3 regions of the Lysinibacillus sp. OL1 genome follow, and region 2 is predicted to be linked to each of the others. Evidence: riboswitches for the same ligand, from Rfam matches in the RefSeq annotation. Region 2 holds a riboswitch; each other region holds the start of a gene.

Region 1 (5,549 bases), on a different contig from region 2:
GATTTATTGTTGACAAATACATGCCCTTCATTTAGCTCATATATTAGATAGGATACAATGTTTTGCGCACTATAGATGTTACCCATTTTAAACACTCCTTTATCATCAGTTTTTGGGAAGAGTAGTCACTGGCTAGGCAACTACCCTTCTATATATTCAAAAGTGGGGGAGCACTTATGAAAACATTTACCTTTTTTAAAAAGAATTTTCGTACCATTAACTTATTTCCTAGTATAGAACATGGATTTAAATAAGTCAACAATACATATATAATTACTTGGTATTATTTTTTATAAGGTTCTGATAATTAACGGGTGCAGTAATAGGTTGATGTAGCAGCGTTTAACGCATTACCAAATGAGGCTAATCGAATGAGAAAATACGTAAACGCCACAACATTCTACCATTTGTTTTAAATTTTAAGCTTCTACTGTTTGTTCAGCTGTTGTTGCCTGTGTAATGGCTTGATCTAAATCAGCAATAATATCCTCTACTGCCTCTAAACCGATGGATAAGCGAATGAGCGACTCGGTTACACCAGCTTGAACTAATTCGTCTGCTGATAGTTGCTGATGAGTAGTGGAAGCTGGATGAATAATTAATGACTTTGCATCACCTACATTTGCTACATGTGAGAATAATTTCACGCTATCAATAAGCTTTCGCCCAGCTTCTCGTCCACCCTTTATGCCAAATGTAAGCACTGAACCGAAGCCATTTCTTAAATATTTTTTTGCTAACCCATGTGTCGGAAAATCTTCTAGGCCATTATAATTTACATACTCCACAGATGGGTGGTTTTGTAAATACTCAGCCACTGCCAATGCATTTTCATTGTGTTTAGGGATACGCAGATGAAGCGTTTCTAACCCTTGCAATAAATTAAAGGCAGCATCAGCACTTAATGTTGGACCAAAATCACGTAATAATTGTACACGTAGCTTTGTAGCAAAGGCAGCAGAAGCTGTATCAATTCCATAACGTAGACCATGGTAAGAGGCATCTGGTTCAGTAAAACCAGGGAATCGACCGCTAGTCCAATCAAACTTACCAGCGTCTACAACAACGCCCCCTAAAGTTGTGCCATGACCTCCTATCCATTTAGTTGCTGAATGAACCACAACATCTGCACCGTATTCAATAGGTGTAGAACCGTAAGGAGAAGCGAACGTGCTGTCAATAATTAATGGTAGACCATTATCATGTGCAATTTTAGCTACTGCTTCAATATCTAAAACCTTTAAGCTTGGATTACCATAAACCTCTGCAAAGACAGCTTTTGTTTTATCAGTAATCGCCGCATTAAAATTCTCTGGGTTTGTTTCATCTACAAAAATCGTTTTAATACCATAGTTTGGTAATGTGTTAGCAAATAAATTATACGTACCACCATATAAAGAACTAGCTGCTACTATCTCATCACCAGCTCCAGCTAGATTTAAAATGGAAAATGCGATAGCTGCTGCACCAGATGAAAGTGCTACTGCTGCTGTTCCACCTTCCAATAAAGCCACACGTTTTTCAAACACATCAACTGTTGGATTGGTAATTCGTGTGTAAATGTTCCCTGCTTCCTCTAAGGCAAAAAGACGTTGCGCATGAGCAGTGTCTTTAAATACAAAAGCAGTTGAGCGATAGACTGGAACTGTGCGAGAACCCGTCACTGGGTCTGGCTCTTGACCACCATGCAACAGCAATGTTTCTGGTTTAAAATTTGTCATTGTGTACCTCCAAATGGTTATTTTTTTACGATGGTACCGGAGATGAGGAGGATTTTTCTGTAGAAAACAAAAACCCTCTTCAGCTAAGAAGAGGGTTGCGGTTGCAAGTTTTCCTCCCCTTATCTGCCAGATCCAAGTAAGAATCTGTAGGAATTAGCACCTTAGTAAGCTCATTGCTTACTGGTTGCCGGGCATCATAGGGCCTATCCCTCCGCCGCTCTTGATAAGAGTATGAGATTCAATTTCCATCGTTGTTACACAGTATAAACATAGAGTTTTTTTCTGTCAACATGTAAATTTTATTTTTTCCGAAACTTCTGTCTGCTCTTATACGTAATATGAACGCATACACTATTTTAGAAAAAATTTTGAGAGGAGTATTTTTATGGTAAAAGCCGTGATCATTTTTCTTATGATTGGCTATTTAATAGGCTGTATTCACGGCTCTAAAGTAGCCCAATTTTTATCGGGGGTTGATTTAAAAAAGGCTGGCCACGGTAATGCTGGTGCCTCTAATGCTACTCTTTCCCTCGGCTGGAAATATGGCGTTTTAGTAGCCCTCATCGATATAGGGAAAGGCGTTGTGGCTATTATAGGTGCACATTTTTATCTAGCGGACGCCATTCATTTAACAGAAGAACAGATTTGGCTGCTTACTTATATTATGGCTGCTGGGGTTATTTTAGGTCATAATTTCCCATTCTACATGGGCTTCAACGGCGGGAAAGGAACGGCCTCCATCATTGGTATTTTACTTGCCGTTGATTGGAAGATTGGTTTATTTGCACTTATTTTATTTGTTATTTTATCCTTTGCAACAAATTATTTAATTGTTGGTGTGCTAGAATTTTATCTCGTGTTTTGTACAGCAACTTATTTATGGATTCCTGGCATTGGTCCAACCATTATAGCTCTTTTTCTTTTTGGCATAGCCATCATCCTGCATCTTGAAAATATTAAACGATTAGTCAATGGCACAGAGCCTAAAGTAACTTCTGCCTTTAAGAAAAAGAAATAATATTTTATGGATATTTTTGTATTTTTTGTGACCATGTATTTTCTCTTTATCTACTCATATTGCTGTAAAAAACACCATTTTCACATAGATTTTTATCTACAATAAAATACATATATTCTTATCTTAATAAAACATTATACAGGCCGATGTTATGGATAATAATCGTCATTTTTATCGTAGAAAGGATGAGGAAATATGTCTTCACCAAAGCAAGCAGCTACAAAACTTAATTTAAAGCCACTATGGATTGGCTTGGCATTCGCGTTACTTATCATTATTACCTTTTTACCTAATAATGGTGATTTACCTATAGCTGGACAACGAGCTTTAGCCATTTTAGCTTTTGCAGTCATCCTTTGGGTTACAGAGGCCGTTTCATATCCTGTAAGCTCGGCCATGATCATTGCACTAGTAACTGTATTACTAGGACTCGCTCCGTCAATGGATGATCCAACTACAGAGCTAGGAACAGCTAGCGCATTAAAATTATCTTTAAGTGGCTTTAGTAATTCTGCCGTTGCTTTAGTAGCAGCAGCTCTTTTTCTAGCGGCAGCAATGCAAATTACTAATCTACATAAACGACTTGCTCTTTGGATTCTTTCACTGGTGGGAACGAAAACAAAAGCTATCGTATTTGGCGCTATTTTAGTCTCTATCGTCCTCGCATTTTTTGTACCCTCTGCTACAGCACGAGCTGGCGCGGTAGTACCGATATTGCTTGGAATGGTTGCAGCGTTTGGTTTACCACGTGATAGTCGGCTTGCTGCCTTGTTAGTTATTACTTCGGTACAAGCCGTTTCCATTTGGAATATCGGTATTAAGACTGCAGCAGCTCAAAATATGGTGGCCTTAAACTTTATCCAAGAGCAATTTAACGTGGATATTTCATGGGGTGCTTGGCTACTTTATGCCGCCCCCTTCTCAATTATTATGTCTATCTTTTTATTTTTCATTATGATTGCTTTAATTAAACCTGAGACTAGCAATATCGAAGGTGGTAAAGAGGTCATCAAAAAACAGCTTGCAGAGCTGGGCCCATTAAAGGCTCCTGAAATTCGTTTAATCATTACATCCGTAGTTTTACTATTTTTCTGGGCAACTGAAGGAAAGCTACATCCATTCGATACGACAACAGTCACAATTATTGCTATCGCTATTCTATTAATGCCCAAAATCGGTGTGTATTCATGGAAGGAAGTTGAGCCCCATATTCCATGGGGGACAATTATCGTCTTTGCGGTAGGTATTATGTTAGGAACCATTTTACTGAATACGCAAGGTGCTGCATGGTTATCAGATAAAGTTTTCGGTTCACTTGGGCTAGATACTATGCCTTTACTAGCAACCATTGCACTCGTAACTTTATTTAACATTTTGATTCATTTAGGCTTTGCAAGCGCAACTAGCTTAGCCTCAGCACTTATACCTGTGTTTATCGTTTTAGCCTCCACATTAACAGCTAATGTTGATCAAGTTGGTTTTGTTATTGTGCAACAATTCGTCATAAGCTTTGGCTTCCTATTACCAATTAGTGCACCACAAAACATGCTTGCCTATGGTACAGGTTCCTTTACAACAAAGGATTTCTTGAAATCTGGGATTCCATTAACCATTATCGGTTTCCTTCTCATACTTTTGTTCTCTGCAACTTATTGGAAATGGATTGGATTATTATAAGACTTTCATTAAATTAAAACGTAAAAGCCTTGAAGAAACAGACTATCTGTCCTTCAAGGCTTTTAATTTAATACTATTGTTTCGTAAAAGCAGGGTCCTTCATCGTACCGTTTTTCGCATAATTAACGTGCCATGATAGTGCTTTTTCTAGGTCATGTGGAGTGTGATGTCCACCCGTTGCCTCATTGGCATCATTAAAGTACTGCCACAGTTGCTCCTTGTAATCAGGATGTGCACAATTATCAATGATAAGTCCCACTCGTTCTTTTGGAGCAAGTCCTCGTAAATCTGCTACGCCCTGTTCAGTTACAATGACATCAACATCATGCTCCGTATGATCCACATGTGAGACCATTGGGACAATACTCGAAATATCTCCACCCTTAGCATAAGACTTTGTCACGAAAATTCCTAAACGTGCATTACGAGCAAAGTCACCAGACCCTCCGATACCATTCATCATCTTTGTACCAGAAACGTGTGTGGAATTCACATTGCCGTAAATATCTAATTCCAATGCCGTATTCACTGAAATTAATCCGAGTCGACGAATAATTTCAGGCTGATTTGAAATTTCTTGAGGGCGCAGCACTAATTTATCAGCATATTTTTCAAAATTCCCATAAACACGGTTTCCTACTTGCTCAGAAAGGGTAATAGAAGTTGCAGATGCAAAATTCACTTTCCCTGCATCCATTAATTCAAATACTGCATCCTGGAGAACTTCAGAATAAACTTCTAAGTTCTCAAACTCAGAGTCTTTAAAGCCTAGCAATACAGCATTTGCTACTGAACCTACACCAGATTGAATTGGTCGCAAACTTGTAGTTAAGCGACCTACTTTAATCTCTTCACGTAGGAAATTTAATAAGTGATTAGCCATAACATCTGTCTCTTCATCCGCAGGGACAATTGTTGATGGCGCATCTAATATATCCGAAATGACGATGCCTTTTACTTTATCTAAATCTAGTGGAATTCCAATTATACCAAGACGATCAGAAACATTCTGTAAAGGAATTGGATCACGTTTTCCTTGTTGTGCAGGTACATAAATATCATGTATACCTTCTAATGCATCAAGCTGTGCTACGTTTAATTCAATGATGACTTGGTCTGCTTCTTGCACAAAA
Region 2 (5,549 bases):
ATCATCAACGCGTACATTAGTATTGGAAGATGCGGAAGTACCTGTAGAAAATCTATTAGGTGAAATTGGTCGTGGTCATATTATTGCGTTCAATATTTTAAACATTGGTCGTTATAAACTAGGCGTGGGCACAATTGGCGGATCGAAACGTGCATTGGAGTTAGCTATTCAGTATACAAACCAACGTCAGCAATTTAAGACAAAGCTTTCTGATTTCAATCTGACAAAAGAGAAATTATCAACGATGGCTTCTCAATTGTATGCTTCAGAATCATTAAACTATCGTACTGTGGGTCTATTTGAGGATCGTTTAAGCCAATTAAGCCTAGAAGAGCAAAAGCAAGGTAAAGTAATTGCAGGAGCGATTGCTGAATATGCCATTGAATGCTCTATTGCTAAAGTATTCGGTTCAGAAACTTTAGACTATATTGCTGATGAAGCTGTCCAACTTCATGGCGGTTATGGCTTTATGGCTGAATATGAGGTAGAGCGTATTTACCGTGATTCTCGAATTAATCGAATTTTTGAAGGTACAAACGAAATTAACCGCATGATTGTACCTGGCACATTTATGAAAAAGGCGCTAAAAGGTGAGCTACCATTATTACAAGTTGCCCAAAATTTACAGCAAGAGCTGCTTATGCTAATGCCAGAAGATATCGGTACAGAGCCGTTAGCACAAGAAAAATATTTAGTGAAAAATGCCAAGAAGATTGCTGTATTAGCTGCAGGATTAGCAGCACAACGCTTTGGTGCAAAGCTTGATCAAGAGCAAGAAGTATTGGTAAACATTGCGAATATAGCTAACCAATTATTTGCAATGGAATCAGCTGTCTTACGTACAGAAAAAGCAATTGCTCGTGACGGTGCTGAAAAAGCACATCAAAAATTGCTATACACACAAATTTTCTGCCAAGAAGCATTCTCAGAAATCGAAAAAGAAGCAAAAGACACAATTCTTGCTTCAGCGGATGGCGATGCAGCCCGTATGACATTATCTGCACTGCGTAAGCTAACACGTAATAATCCATACAATTTAATTGCGAAGAAGCGTGAGGCTTCCGTTAAATTAATTGATGCTGAAAAATATATTGTATAATAGTGCAAATTTAACCTAGCTATCTGCAAAAGATAGCTAGGTTTTTTTATATGAGATGGATAATCGTAAAAGGAGCGGATAAATTTGCACAACTGGTGGATAAACTTACAAAAAAGAGTGAAGTTCACCATTGAAAACAACTATGATGGTATACTACAGAAAAAGACAGAAGAGGAGCATTGTAATGACGATTCAATTTTTCCATTATCCGAAATGTACAACATGTAAAAAGGCACAGAAGTGGTTAAATGAGCATGAGGTTGCCTATGAAGAGGTACATATCGCAGAGCAACCTCCCACTAAAGAAGAATTAACAGCTATTTGGCAAGCTAGTGGACAGCCTTTGAAGAAATTTTTTAATACCTCAGGCATGAAATATCGTGAGCTTGGCTTAAAGGACAAGTTAGCGGAAATGACGGAGGATGAGCAGCTTGAGCTACTTGCTTCAGATGGCATGTTAATGAAACGTCCCATCGTGACAGATGGAAAAAAAGTTACTTTAGGTTTTAAAGAAGTAGATTTTGAGCAAGCTTGGAAATAACCGTATTAAACCTTGTATTTATAGGAGAAGTATGGCACACTGAAAGTGAATATATTACATATTTATGGAGGGGTTTTTTGCATGAGCACACCTAAAGACTTACGATACTCTGAAGAACATGAATGGGTAAAAGTAGAAGATGGAAAAGTACGTATTGGTATTACTCACTTCGCACAATCTGAATTAGGAGATATCGTATTCGTTGAGCTTCCACAAGTTGGCGACGAAATCAAAACAGATGATCCATTCGGTAGCGTAGAATCAGTAAAAACTGTTTCTGAATTATATGCACCAATCTCAGGTACTGTAGTGGAAGTAAATGCAGATTTAGAAGATAGCCCAGAATTCGTTAATGAATCACCATATGAAAAAGCATGGATGATCGTTGTTGAGCCTGCTGACGCATCAGAAGTTGAGAAACTAATGACAGCAGAGCAATACGAAGAAATGATCGCTGAATAAGACAAGCTATAATCGAAAAACGTCGGAAACTACCGGCGTTTTTTGTTATATAATGACTTATAAGTGGGGATCTCTAAATGGAGGTGGCGTAATGTTCGAGGGAAAATGCTTGATAGTAGAAGGACGCTCAGATAAGCTACAAATTGAGCCTATTTTGAATGAGAATGTTACAATACTATGTACGAATGGTACAATTGGTGTGCATCAATTAGAAGAACTACTGGATCCCTATGAGGGCTGTGAGCTATTTACTTTTTTTGATGCAGATACTTCTGGCGATAAGCTACGTGCATTAATGGACAGACATTATCCAGAAGCTGAGCATCTGCGCACAATGCCAACATATAAGGAAGTAGAAACGACACCAAGAAAAGTGCTAGCGATGATTTTACTGCGAGCACATTTTTCAATCCATAATGAATATATTTTGTAAGGTTGCGTGAGTAAATGGAAGAATGGTCAACAGAGCAGTGGGAAGCGGCTAAACAGTCAGGAGAGAAAACTGCATTTTATTTATATACACCGATGTGTGGAACATGTGCAGTGGCATCTAAAATGATGTCCATTATTGAACAATTACTGCCACAGCTACAAATTGGTAAAGCAAATATCAACTTTTTGGAACACATTGCTTATGAGCATCAAATTGAAAGTGTTCCATGTCTACTCATCAGTGATGGCGGAAAAGTGACAGAAAAGATTTATGCTTTTCAATCCGTACCATTTTTATATGAATTGTTAAAAAAATCAATTGACTGAACTTTACTAGCGTGGTAAAGTATCAAATATATTACTAAAACATTAAATATATCGAACTCTTATGAAGAGTGGCGGAGGGAAGTGCCCTATGAAGCCCGGCAACCATCACAATGTGAAAAGGTGCCAAATCACCCAAAGATTTTTCTTTGAAAGATGAGAGAACGGTTTAACGTATTATACGTGACCCCTTCTACTTGTCTGTGAGTGAAGGGGTTTTCTATATGAGAAAAGGAGTATTCGCTATGATCCAGCTTCAAAATATTACAAAGAAATACAAAACAGCAAATGGCGAATTAACGGCAGTCAAAGACGTCAACCTTACTATTAATAAAGGTGAAATTTTTGGCATTATTGGCTATAGTGGTGCTGGTAAAAGTACCATGATTCGTTTATTAAACGGTTTAGAGAAACCGACAGCAGGAACAGTAACGGTGAACAATCAAGAATTTTCATCGATAAAAGGGCAAAAGCTTAGAGCGGCTAGACAAAAGGTAAGTATGATTTTCCAGCATTTCAATTTACTTTGGTCTAGAACAGTTGCCGAAAATATTGCATTCCCTTTAGAAATCGCAGGCTTCCCAAAGGCTCAACGTGAAGCACGTGTGAAGGAATTAATTGCCCTTGTAGGCTTAGAAGGGCGCGATAAGGCATATCCATCCCAGCTTTCTGGTGGACAAAAGCAGCGTGTAGGAATTGCACGTGCATTAGCGAATAATCCAGAGGTTTTACTATGTGATGAGGCGACATCGGCACTCGATCCTGAAACAACGGATGCTATTCTTGATTTACTCGTTGATATAAATGAACGCTTAGGCTTAACTATCGTCCTGATTACCCACGAAATGCATGTCATTCGCAAAATTTGTCATCGTGTAGCAGTGATGGAGGCAGGCGAAATTGTGGAACGTGGTGAGGTATTGCAAGTCTTCCAAGCCCCACAGGCGGCTATTACTAAGAAGTTTGTATCTCAAATTACAGACACTAAGGAAACACAGGATACGGTAGCACAAATTAAAACAAACTATCCAACTGGACAACTTGTCAAACTTATTTTTGTTGGTGAAAAAACAGAACAGCCAGTCATCTCACATCTTGTGAAACAATTTGATGTAGAAGTAAGTATTGTTCACGGAAATATTTCACAAACAAAAAATGGTGCATATGGTACATTGATTGTGCAAATTGATGGCTCTCAGAAAAACGTCACTGAAGCCCTTCGTTATTTAAATACAGTGGAAGTACAGACGGAGGTGATTGAAAATGCTAACTAATCTCTTTCCGAATGTAGACTGGGAAAATATGTGGCAAGCTACGTATGAAACTTTATACATGACAGCTATATCAACGGTTGTGACATTTATTCTTGGGTTAGTCATTGGTATTGTTCTATTTTTAACTAGTCCCAATCAGTTATGGGCAAATAAAATCGTTAACTTTTTAACGGGATCACTCGTTAATATTTTCCGTTCCATTCCATTTATCGTATTAATTATTTTATTAATTCCATTTACGAAGTTGTTACTAGGTACAATTCGTGGTGCCAATGCGGCGTTACCTGCTTTAATTATCGGTGCAGCACCGTTTTATGCTCGTATGGTATTAATTGCGTTACGTGAAATTGATAAAGGTGTCATTGAAGCGGCTCGTTCAATGGGAGCGAAAACTTCTACAATTATTTGGAAAGTATTGGTTCCTGAATCATTACCAGCTTTGATTTCTGGTATCACCGTAACGGCTGTTGCTCTTGTAGGTTATACAGCGATGGCAGGAATTATTGGTGCAGGTGGTCTTGGTAACTTAGCTTTCTTAGACGGCTTCCAGCGAAATCGCCAAGATGTGACATTAATGGCAACTATTTTGATCTTAGTAGTCGTATTTATTATTCAATGGATTGGTGATTTAATTACTGAGAAAATTGATAAACGCTAGCACGAAATTGAGGTTATTCCGGTTTTTACCGCTAACATATTTAAAACAAATAAAAGGGAGTGTCATAAATGAAAAAGTTATTAGCAGGATTATTTTTATCAATACTTGTACTAGCATTAGCAGCTTGCGGTACAGATAAAAAAGAAGATGAAAAATCAGCATCTGGCGATCAAACAGATAGTAAAGAAAACGTAACATTAAAAGTAGGTGCTTCTAATACACCACACGCAGTTATTTTAGACAAAGCAAAACCGATCTTAGCTAAAGAAGGTATTGATCTTGAAATTGAAACATATACAGATTATGTTTTACCAAACCAAGATTTAGAGTCAAAAGATATTGATGCAAACTATTTCCAGCATATTCCTTACTTAGAGCTACAAATTAAAGACAATGGCTATGATTTCGTTAATGCAGGTGGCGTTCACATTGAACCAATCGGTATTTACTCTAAAAAATATAAAACGTTAGAAGACCTGCCTGAAGGCGCAACAATTTTACTTTCTAACTCAGTATCTGACCATGGTCGTATGCTGTCATTGTTAGAGGCTAAAGGCTTAATTAAATTAAAAGAAGGCATTGATAAAACAGCAGCAGAATTAAAGGACATTGAAGAAAATCCTAAAAACTTTAAATTTGATGCAAATACTGCACCAGAAATGCTTGTACAAATGTACGAAAATGATGAAGGCGATGCAGTACTTATCAATTCTAACTTTGCCATCGATAACGGTTTAAACCCAATTGAAGATGCTATTT
Region 3 (5,549 bases), on a different contig from region 2:
GATTTACAGCAATACACAGTGAAAATGGATTTGTCCTCTCGTCAATCGATGGCGAAGCAAATTGAAATGCTGAACTTAACGAAGAACGACTTACAATATTTAAAAGCTTTCCAGCCAATAGTTATGGATAATGTAGATCACATCGTAAACCGTTTTTACAACATGATTGGAACAGAGCATCATTTGGTAGATATCATCAGCCATCATAGTTCTGTAGAAAAGCTTAAAGTAACATTACGGCAGCATATTATTGAAATGTTTAACGGAACCATTGATGAGATGTATTACCAAAGGCGTGTAAAGATTGCAAAGGTGCATGTCCACATTGGGCTTAGAACACAGTGGTATATCTGTGCATTCCAAGATTTATCGATATCATTTATAGATTTAGTCGAAAAAAATATAGAATTTCCACAAGATCAATTTAATACGATCAGAGCTATATCGAAAATTTGTAATTTTGAGCAACAACTCGTTTTAGAAGCTTTTGAAAACACTGTAGAACAACTGAAAGAAAAAATGGTTCATGAAAAAGAAGCGATTGAACGACAGATTGTAGATTCTTCGGAAGCACTTGCAGCTATCTCGCAGGAAACCAATAATTCTTTTTGCTGCTTAAGTAAGCAATCTGACGAAATTAAACATTTGGCAAAAAAATCACTCGATGTGTCTACACTGGCTGAAAACCAAGCACTTGAGGGTCGCGAGCGTTTAAAAAATCAATCACAAAATATGCTCAATATTAGTCATTCTCTTCATGATATAGAAGAAAATATTGAACAATTATCAGGTATGTCTAAGGAAATGGAAACAATTATGAGTGTTGTGACCAATATTGCGAATCAAACGAATCTATTGGCTTTAAATGCTGCAATTGAAGCAGCACGTGCTGGGGAAGCGGGAAAGGGCTTTAGCGTAGTGGCCGATGAAGTACGTAAATTATCAATTCAGACAAAAGAATCTGTTACAGCGGTGGCTTTGTTATTGAAAAAGACAGGTGAACGAACAGAGAAATTAGAGTATTCTTTGACCAACATTCAAGATGAAGTTGCAGCAGGTGAAGAAAATATGTTACAAACTGAAGGCCAATTTACGAGTATATTGGGAGCCATGACAGAAGCAAAAGATCAAAATGAGTGTATGGCAACAAAAATACAAGCAATTGTAGGCATATTAAGTGAATTAGGCACTTCATTTACTGAGGTAACAAATTCAGCTGAAAAATTAGCGAGCTTTGCGCAAAATTTAAAAGGATAGACTACTAACATTTACATTCTATTTTTAGACGTAATAAACACTATAGTACCTATTTAAATGTTTGTTGTGAAGTTATCGCTATAGAGGATCAATTTTATAGAGATTCAGAAAGTAAGAGCTATTTCACTGATGAAATAGCTCTATTTTTGCTAAATTTGTAAAGGGTTTAACGTAATTTTCAATGAAAAAAAGATTATACTGTAGAAAGAATGAATATTAGGGGCGGTTATGATGAAAACAGTTGTTGTTTTAGGCGGCGGTATTACAGGACTATGTACAATGCATTATTTGCAACGTCAAGTGAAGGAACATAATTTAGATGTTCGTCTAGTGCTTATAGAAAAAAATACATATTTAGGAGGCAAATTATATTCAGCACATGAACAAGGTTTCATCATGGAAACGGGTGCTGATTCTATTGTAGCCCGTCATCAAGGCGTTATGGAACTCGTGCAGGAGCTTGATTTTGAGGCGGAATTAGTTTACAACGAAACAGGTATTTCTTATATTTATACGAATAATGAGTTACATGCTATTCCGGCAGATTCAACTTTCGGAATACCGATGAGTGTAGCATCCTTAGAGGAAAGTACACTTATTTCCGAGCAGGGAAAAAAAGAAGCGTTGAAGGATTTAACATTGCCAAACAATGGCTTCACAAAGGAAAGTTCTATCGGTGAATTTTTAACTTACTATTTAGGAGAGGAACTGGTGAAAAACCAAATTGCACCAGTCCTTGCAGGTGTTTATTCAGGAGATTTACATCAGCTTTCTATTGGCTCTACTTTACCGTATTTAATTGATTATAAGAATGATTTTGGAAGTATTATTAAAGGCTTTGATGCGAATCGTGAGCAATTTGTTAAAGCAGCGAACAAAAAATTTATATCCTTTAAAAATGGTTTATCTTCTTTAATTAATCGACTTGAACAAACCTTATCCGATGTAGAAATTATCAAGGGTGTTACTACACTAAATGTTCAAAAACAAGATAAGAACTACACAATTTCTTTAGCTAATGGTGAAATTATTGAGTCAGATTATGTCGTTTTAGCATTACCGAATGATTCTGTCCAAAATCTGCTACAGGATGAATCTTTAAACCGCTATTTTAACCAATTTACGACAGCGTCAGCAATTACTATCTATTTAGGTTTTGATGTGCCAGACGCTAAATTGCCAGCAGATGGAACGGGCTATATTGTTTCCCATAATTCAGACGTTACTTGTAATGCAGCAACTTGGACTAGTCGTAAATGGAAGCATACATCGAAAGAAAATAAATTACTTGTGCGACTCTTTTATAAGAGCATCAATCCAGCCTATGAGCAACTACGTGCCATGACTGATGAAGAATTGGCAGCAGTTGCTTTAGAAGATGTGAGAAAGAGCCTAGGAATAGAGGAGCAGCCAACTGTTGTGAATGTAACAAAGTGGATTGATCAAATGCCTAAATATGATTTAGCGCATCGTGAAGCATTACAAGGACTACTACAAGAATTACATGAGAACTATCCTAATTTATCGATTGCAGGGTGCTCATATTTTGGCGTAGGTATTGGTGCTTGTATTCAAAACGGGAAAAAAATTGGCGAAGAGCTTGCAAATGAACTTGCCAATTTCTAAGATTTTAAGTGAAAAAAAACTTTGTTATGTGAAATAGTCTTGACTCATTCGTCAGTAAACGATATGATTCTTTTAATTATTTAAAAAATTCATACTTAATTCTTATCAAGAGAAGCAGAGGGACTGGCCCATTGAAGCTTCAGCAACCAACTTTATTGTCAGGTGCTAAATCCAGAAGACCGTTGAGTCGAAGATGAGAAGGAACAACAATGATGAATCGTTAAAGCCTTCTTTTTTTATGAAAGAAGGCTTTTTATTATATAGAGACATAGGAAGAGAGGCTAATTTTATGGGATTGCTTGAAAGGTTAAAAACGCATGTATTGACGGCAGACGGTGCAATAGGCACAGTGCTATATGGCTATGGATTGGAGTATTGCCATGAGGAAATGAATGTTCAGAGACCCGAGTTAATTGAAAAGATTCATAGAGAATATATTGCAGCTGGTGCTGACATCATTCAAACGAATACGTACGGTGCAAATGCCATTAAATTAGCTCGCTATGGATTAGAATCAAAAGTCCAACAATTTAATGAAGCTGCTATCACCATCGCAAAACGAGCAGCGGCTGATGGCGGTCAATTTGTTTTAGGAACAATTGGTGGTATTCGGGGAATTCGTAAAAGTGATGCAACCTTGGATGAAATATTAGCGACTATTGAAGAACAAGCAAGCGTCTTACTTGCAGGGAATCCAGATGGCCTTTTACTTGAAACTTATTATGATTTTGAAGAATTAACAGCAACCTTAAAGATGCTACGAGAAAAAACAAAATTGCCGATTATTGCACAAGTTTCTATGCATGAGCCCGGTGTTCTACAAAATGGGATGTCTTTAAATAATGCTCTCCATGAGCTTGAAGCCCTAGGTGCTGATATTGTTGGTGTCAATTGTCGACTAGGTCCACACCATACTATTCTAGCATTTGAAGGTGTAGAACTTCCTAATAAGGCATTTATGTCGGCCTATCCAAATGCATCACTTCTGGACTTAGAGGATGGGCGTGTCGTTTATGAATCAGAAGCTGATTATTTTGGTCGAGCGGCTGTTGAATTGCGTGATCAAGGTGTACGTTTAATAGGGGGCTGCTGTGGTACAACACCCAAACATATTGCAGCAGCAAAGAAGTATTTAGAAGAGTTATCACCGGTTCAGGAGAAGCATGCGAAACCTGAAAAGATTGAGATTGTTCGGGAAGCGGAGCCAACAAAGTATGAGCCTCTTCATGAAAAGGTTAAACGTGAACGTTCTGTCATAGTAGAGTTGGATACACCTAGACATTTAGAGATTGACGGGTTCCTTGAAGGAGCAAAGCAATTATATGATGCAGGTGCAGATGTAGTTATGATGGCAGACAATTCATTGGCCTCTCCACGTATTAGCAATATTGCAATGGGAGCATTGTTGAAGAGCACACATGGTGTACGTCCACTAACTCATATTACATGTCGCGACCGTAATTTAATTGGTCTACAATCTCATTTAATGGGGTTAAATGCTTTAGGTATTCATGATGTGTTGGCTGTTACGGGTGATCCAACGAAAGTAGGAGATTTCCCAGGTGCGACAAGTGTTTATGATGTATCTTCAATGGAGCTAATCCAATTAATTAAGCAATTAAATGGAGGGGTCTCTTTCTCAGGTAAGCCACTTCGAAAAAAAGCAAATTTTTCAGTTGCTGCTGCATTTAATCCAAACGTCCGTGTGTTAGATCGTGCTGTGACACGCTTAGAGAAGAAAATTGAGCATGGGGCAGACTACTTCATTTCTCAACCAGTATATACGAAAGAAAAAATTGTAGAGATTTATGAGGCAACAAAGCATTTACAAGCTCCAATTTACATCGGTATTATGCCTGTTACGAGTTATAAAAGTGCTGAATTTTTACATCATGAAGTACCAGGTATCAAATTATCTGAAGATGCCTTAACAAGAATGAAAGCATGTGGAGAAGATAAGGAAAGAGCGACATTGGAGGGGATTGCCATTGCTAAAGAATTAGTAGAAGTGGCTACACAATATTTCAATGGCATTTACCTTATTACACCATTTTTACGTTACGATGTGACACTAGAGTTGATGAAATATATAGAGCAATTGGATGAACAGAAAAAAGGAGTAAGTATACATGGCTAAGCACTCGATTGAAGAGCAACTAGAGAAACGTATTTTAATTCTTGATGGCGCAATGGGAACAATGCTACAAAATGAAAATTTATCAGCAGAGGATTTTGGTGGCGAGGAACTTGATGGCTGTAACGAAAATCTTGTGCTTACTAGACCAGATGTTATTGAAAAAATTCACCATAAATACTTAGAGGCAGGCGCAGATATTATTTGTACAAATACATTTGGTGGGACGCCTCTTGTGTTAAATGAATATGATCTTGGCACAAAAGCAGAAGAAATTAATAAGCGTGCAGTGGAAATTGCTCGCCAAGCAGTGGATCGTTATTCGACATCGGATTGGCCACGTTTTGTCGCAGGTGCTATGGGACCAACAACAAAAACGTTATCAGTAACTGGTGGTATTACATTTGATGAGCTAGAGGAAAATTTTTATGTACAGGCAAAGGCATTAATTGAGGCAGGAGCTGACGTTTTGTTATTAGAAACAAGTCAGGATATGCTCAATGTCAAAGCAGGCACACTTGGCGTAAAGCGC

Evidence for each region. A riboswitch is a leader RNA that binds a small molecule or an ion and turns the genes downstream of it on or off. The one in region 2 is predicted to bind S-adenosylmethionine.
Region 1: linked by a shared signal. The riboswitch ahead of EW028_RS09405 (O-acetylhomoserine aminocarboxypropyltransferase/cysteine synthase family protein) and the one ahead of EW028_RS13295 (methionine ABC transporter ATP-binding protein) in region 2 are both predicted to bind S-adenosylmethionine.
Region 3: linked by a shared signal. The riboswitch ahead of EW028_RS21470 (bifunctional homocysteine S-methyltransferase/methylenetetrahydrofolate reductase) and the one ahead of EW028_RS13295 (methionine ABC transporter ATP-binding protein) in region 2 are both predicted to bind S-adenosylmethionine.

Annotation. Positions count from the first base shown of each region.
Region 1 covers NZ_SJDS01000004.1:39,996-45,544, reverse strand. Annotated here, with positions in the region: gene EW028_RS09410 (hypothetical protein) at 1-86, opposite strand, end outside; gene EW028_RS09405 (O-acetylhomoserine aminocarboxypropyltransferase/cysteine synthase family protein) at 420-1,721, opposite strand; SAM riboswitch class I at 1,838-1,951, opposite strand; gene EW028_RS09400 (glycerol-3-phosphate acyltransferase) at 2,107-2,739, shown strand; gene EW028_RS09395 (DASS family sodium-coupled anion symporter) at 2,935-4,416, shown strand; gene scpC (succinyl-CoA:acetate CoA-transferase ScpC) at 4,490-5,549, opposite strand, start outside.
Region 2 covers NZ_SJDS01000006.1:236,868-242,416, forward strand. Annotated here, with positions in the region: gene EW028_RS13270 (acyl-CoA dehydrogenase family protein) at 1-1,099, shown strand, start outside; gene EW028_RS13275 (arsenate reductase family protein) at 1,284-1,640, shown strand; gene gcvH (glycine cleavage system protein GcvH) at 1,722-2,102, shown strand; gene EW028_RS13285 (toprim domain-containing protein) at 2,194-2,535, shown strand; gene EW028_RS13290 (thioredoxin family protein) at 2,550-2,861, shown strand; SAM riboswitch class I at 2,918-3,021, shown strand; gene EW028_RS13295 (methionine ABC transporter ATP-binding protein) at 3,104-4,132, shown strand; gene EW028_RS13300 (methionine ABC transporter permease) at 4,122-4,790, shown strand; gene EW028_RS13305 (MetQ/NlpA family ABC transporter substrate-binding protein) at 4,859-5,549, shown strand, end outside.
Region 3 covers NZ_SJDS01000016.1:28,038-33,586, reverse strand. Annotated here, with positions in the region: gene EW028_RS21480 (globin-coupled sensor protein) at 1-1,257, shown strand, start outside; gene EW028_RS21475 (protoporphyrinogen oxidase) at 1,489-2,883, shown strand; SAM riboswitch class I at 2,983-3,083, shown strand; gene EW028_RS21470 (bifunctional homocysteine S-methyltransferase/methylenetetrahydrofolate reductase) at 3,173-5,020, shown strand; gene metH (methionine synthase) at 5,013-5,549, shown strand, end outside.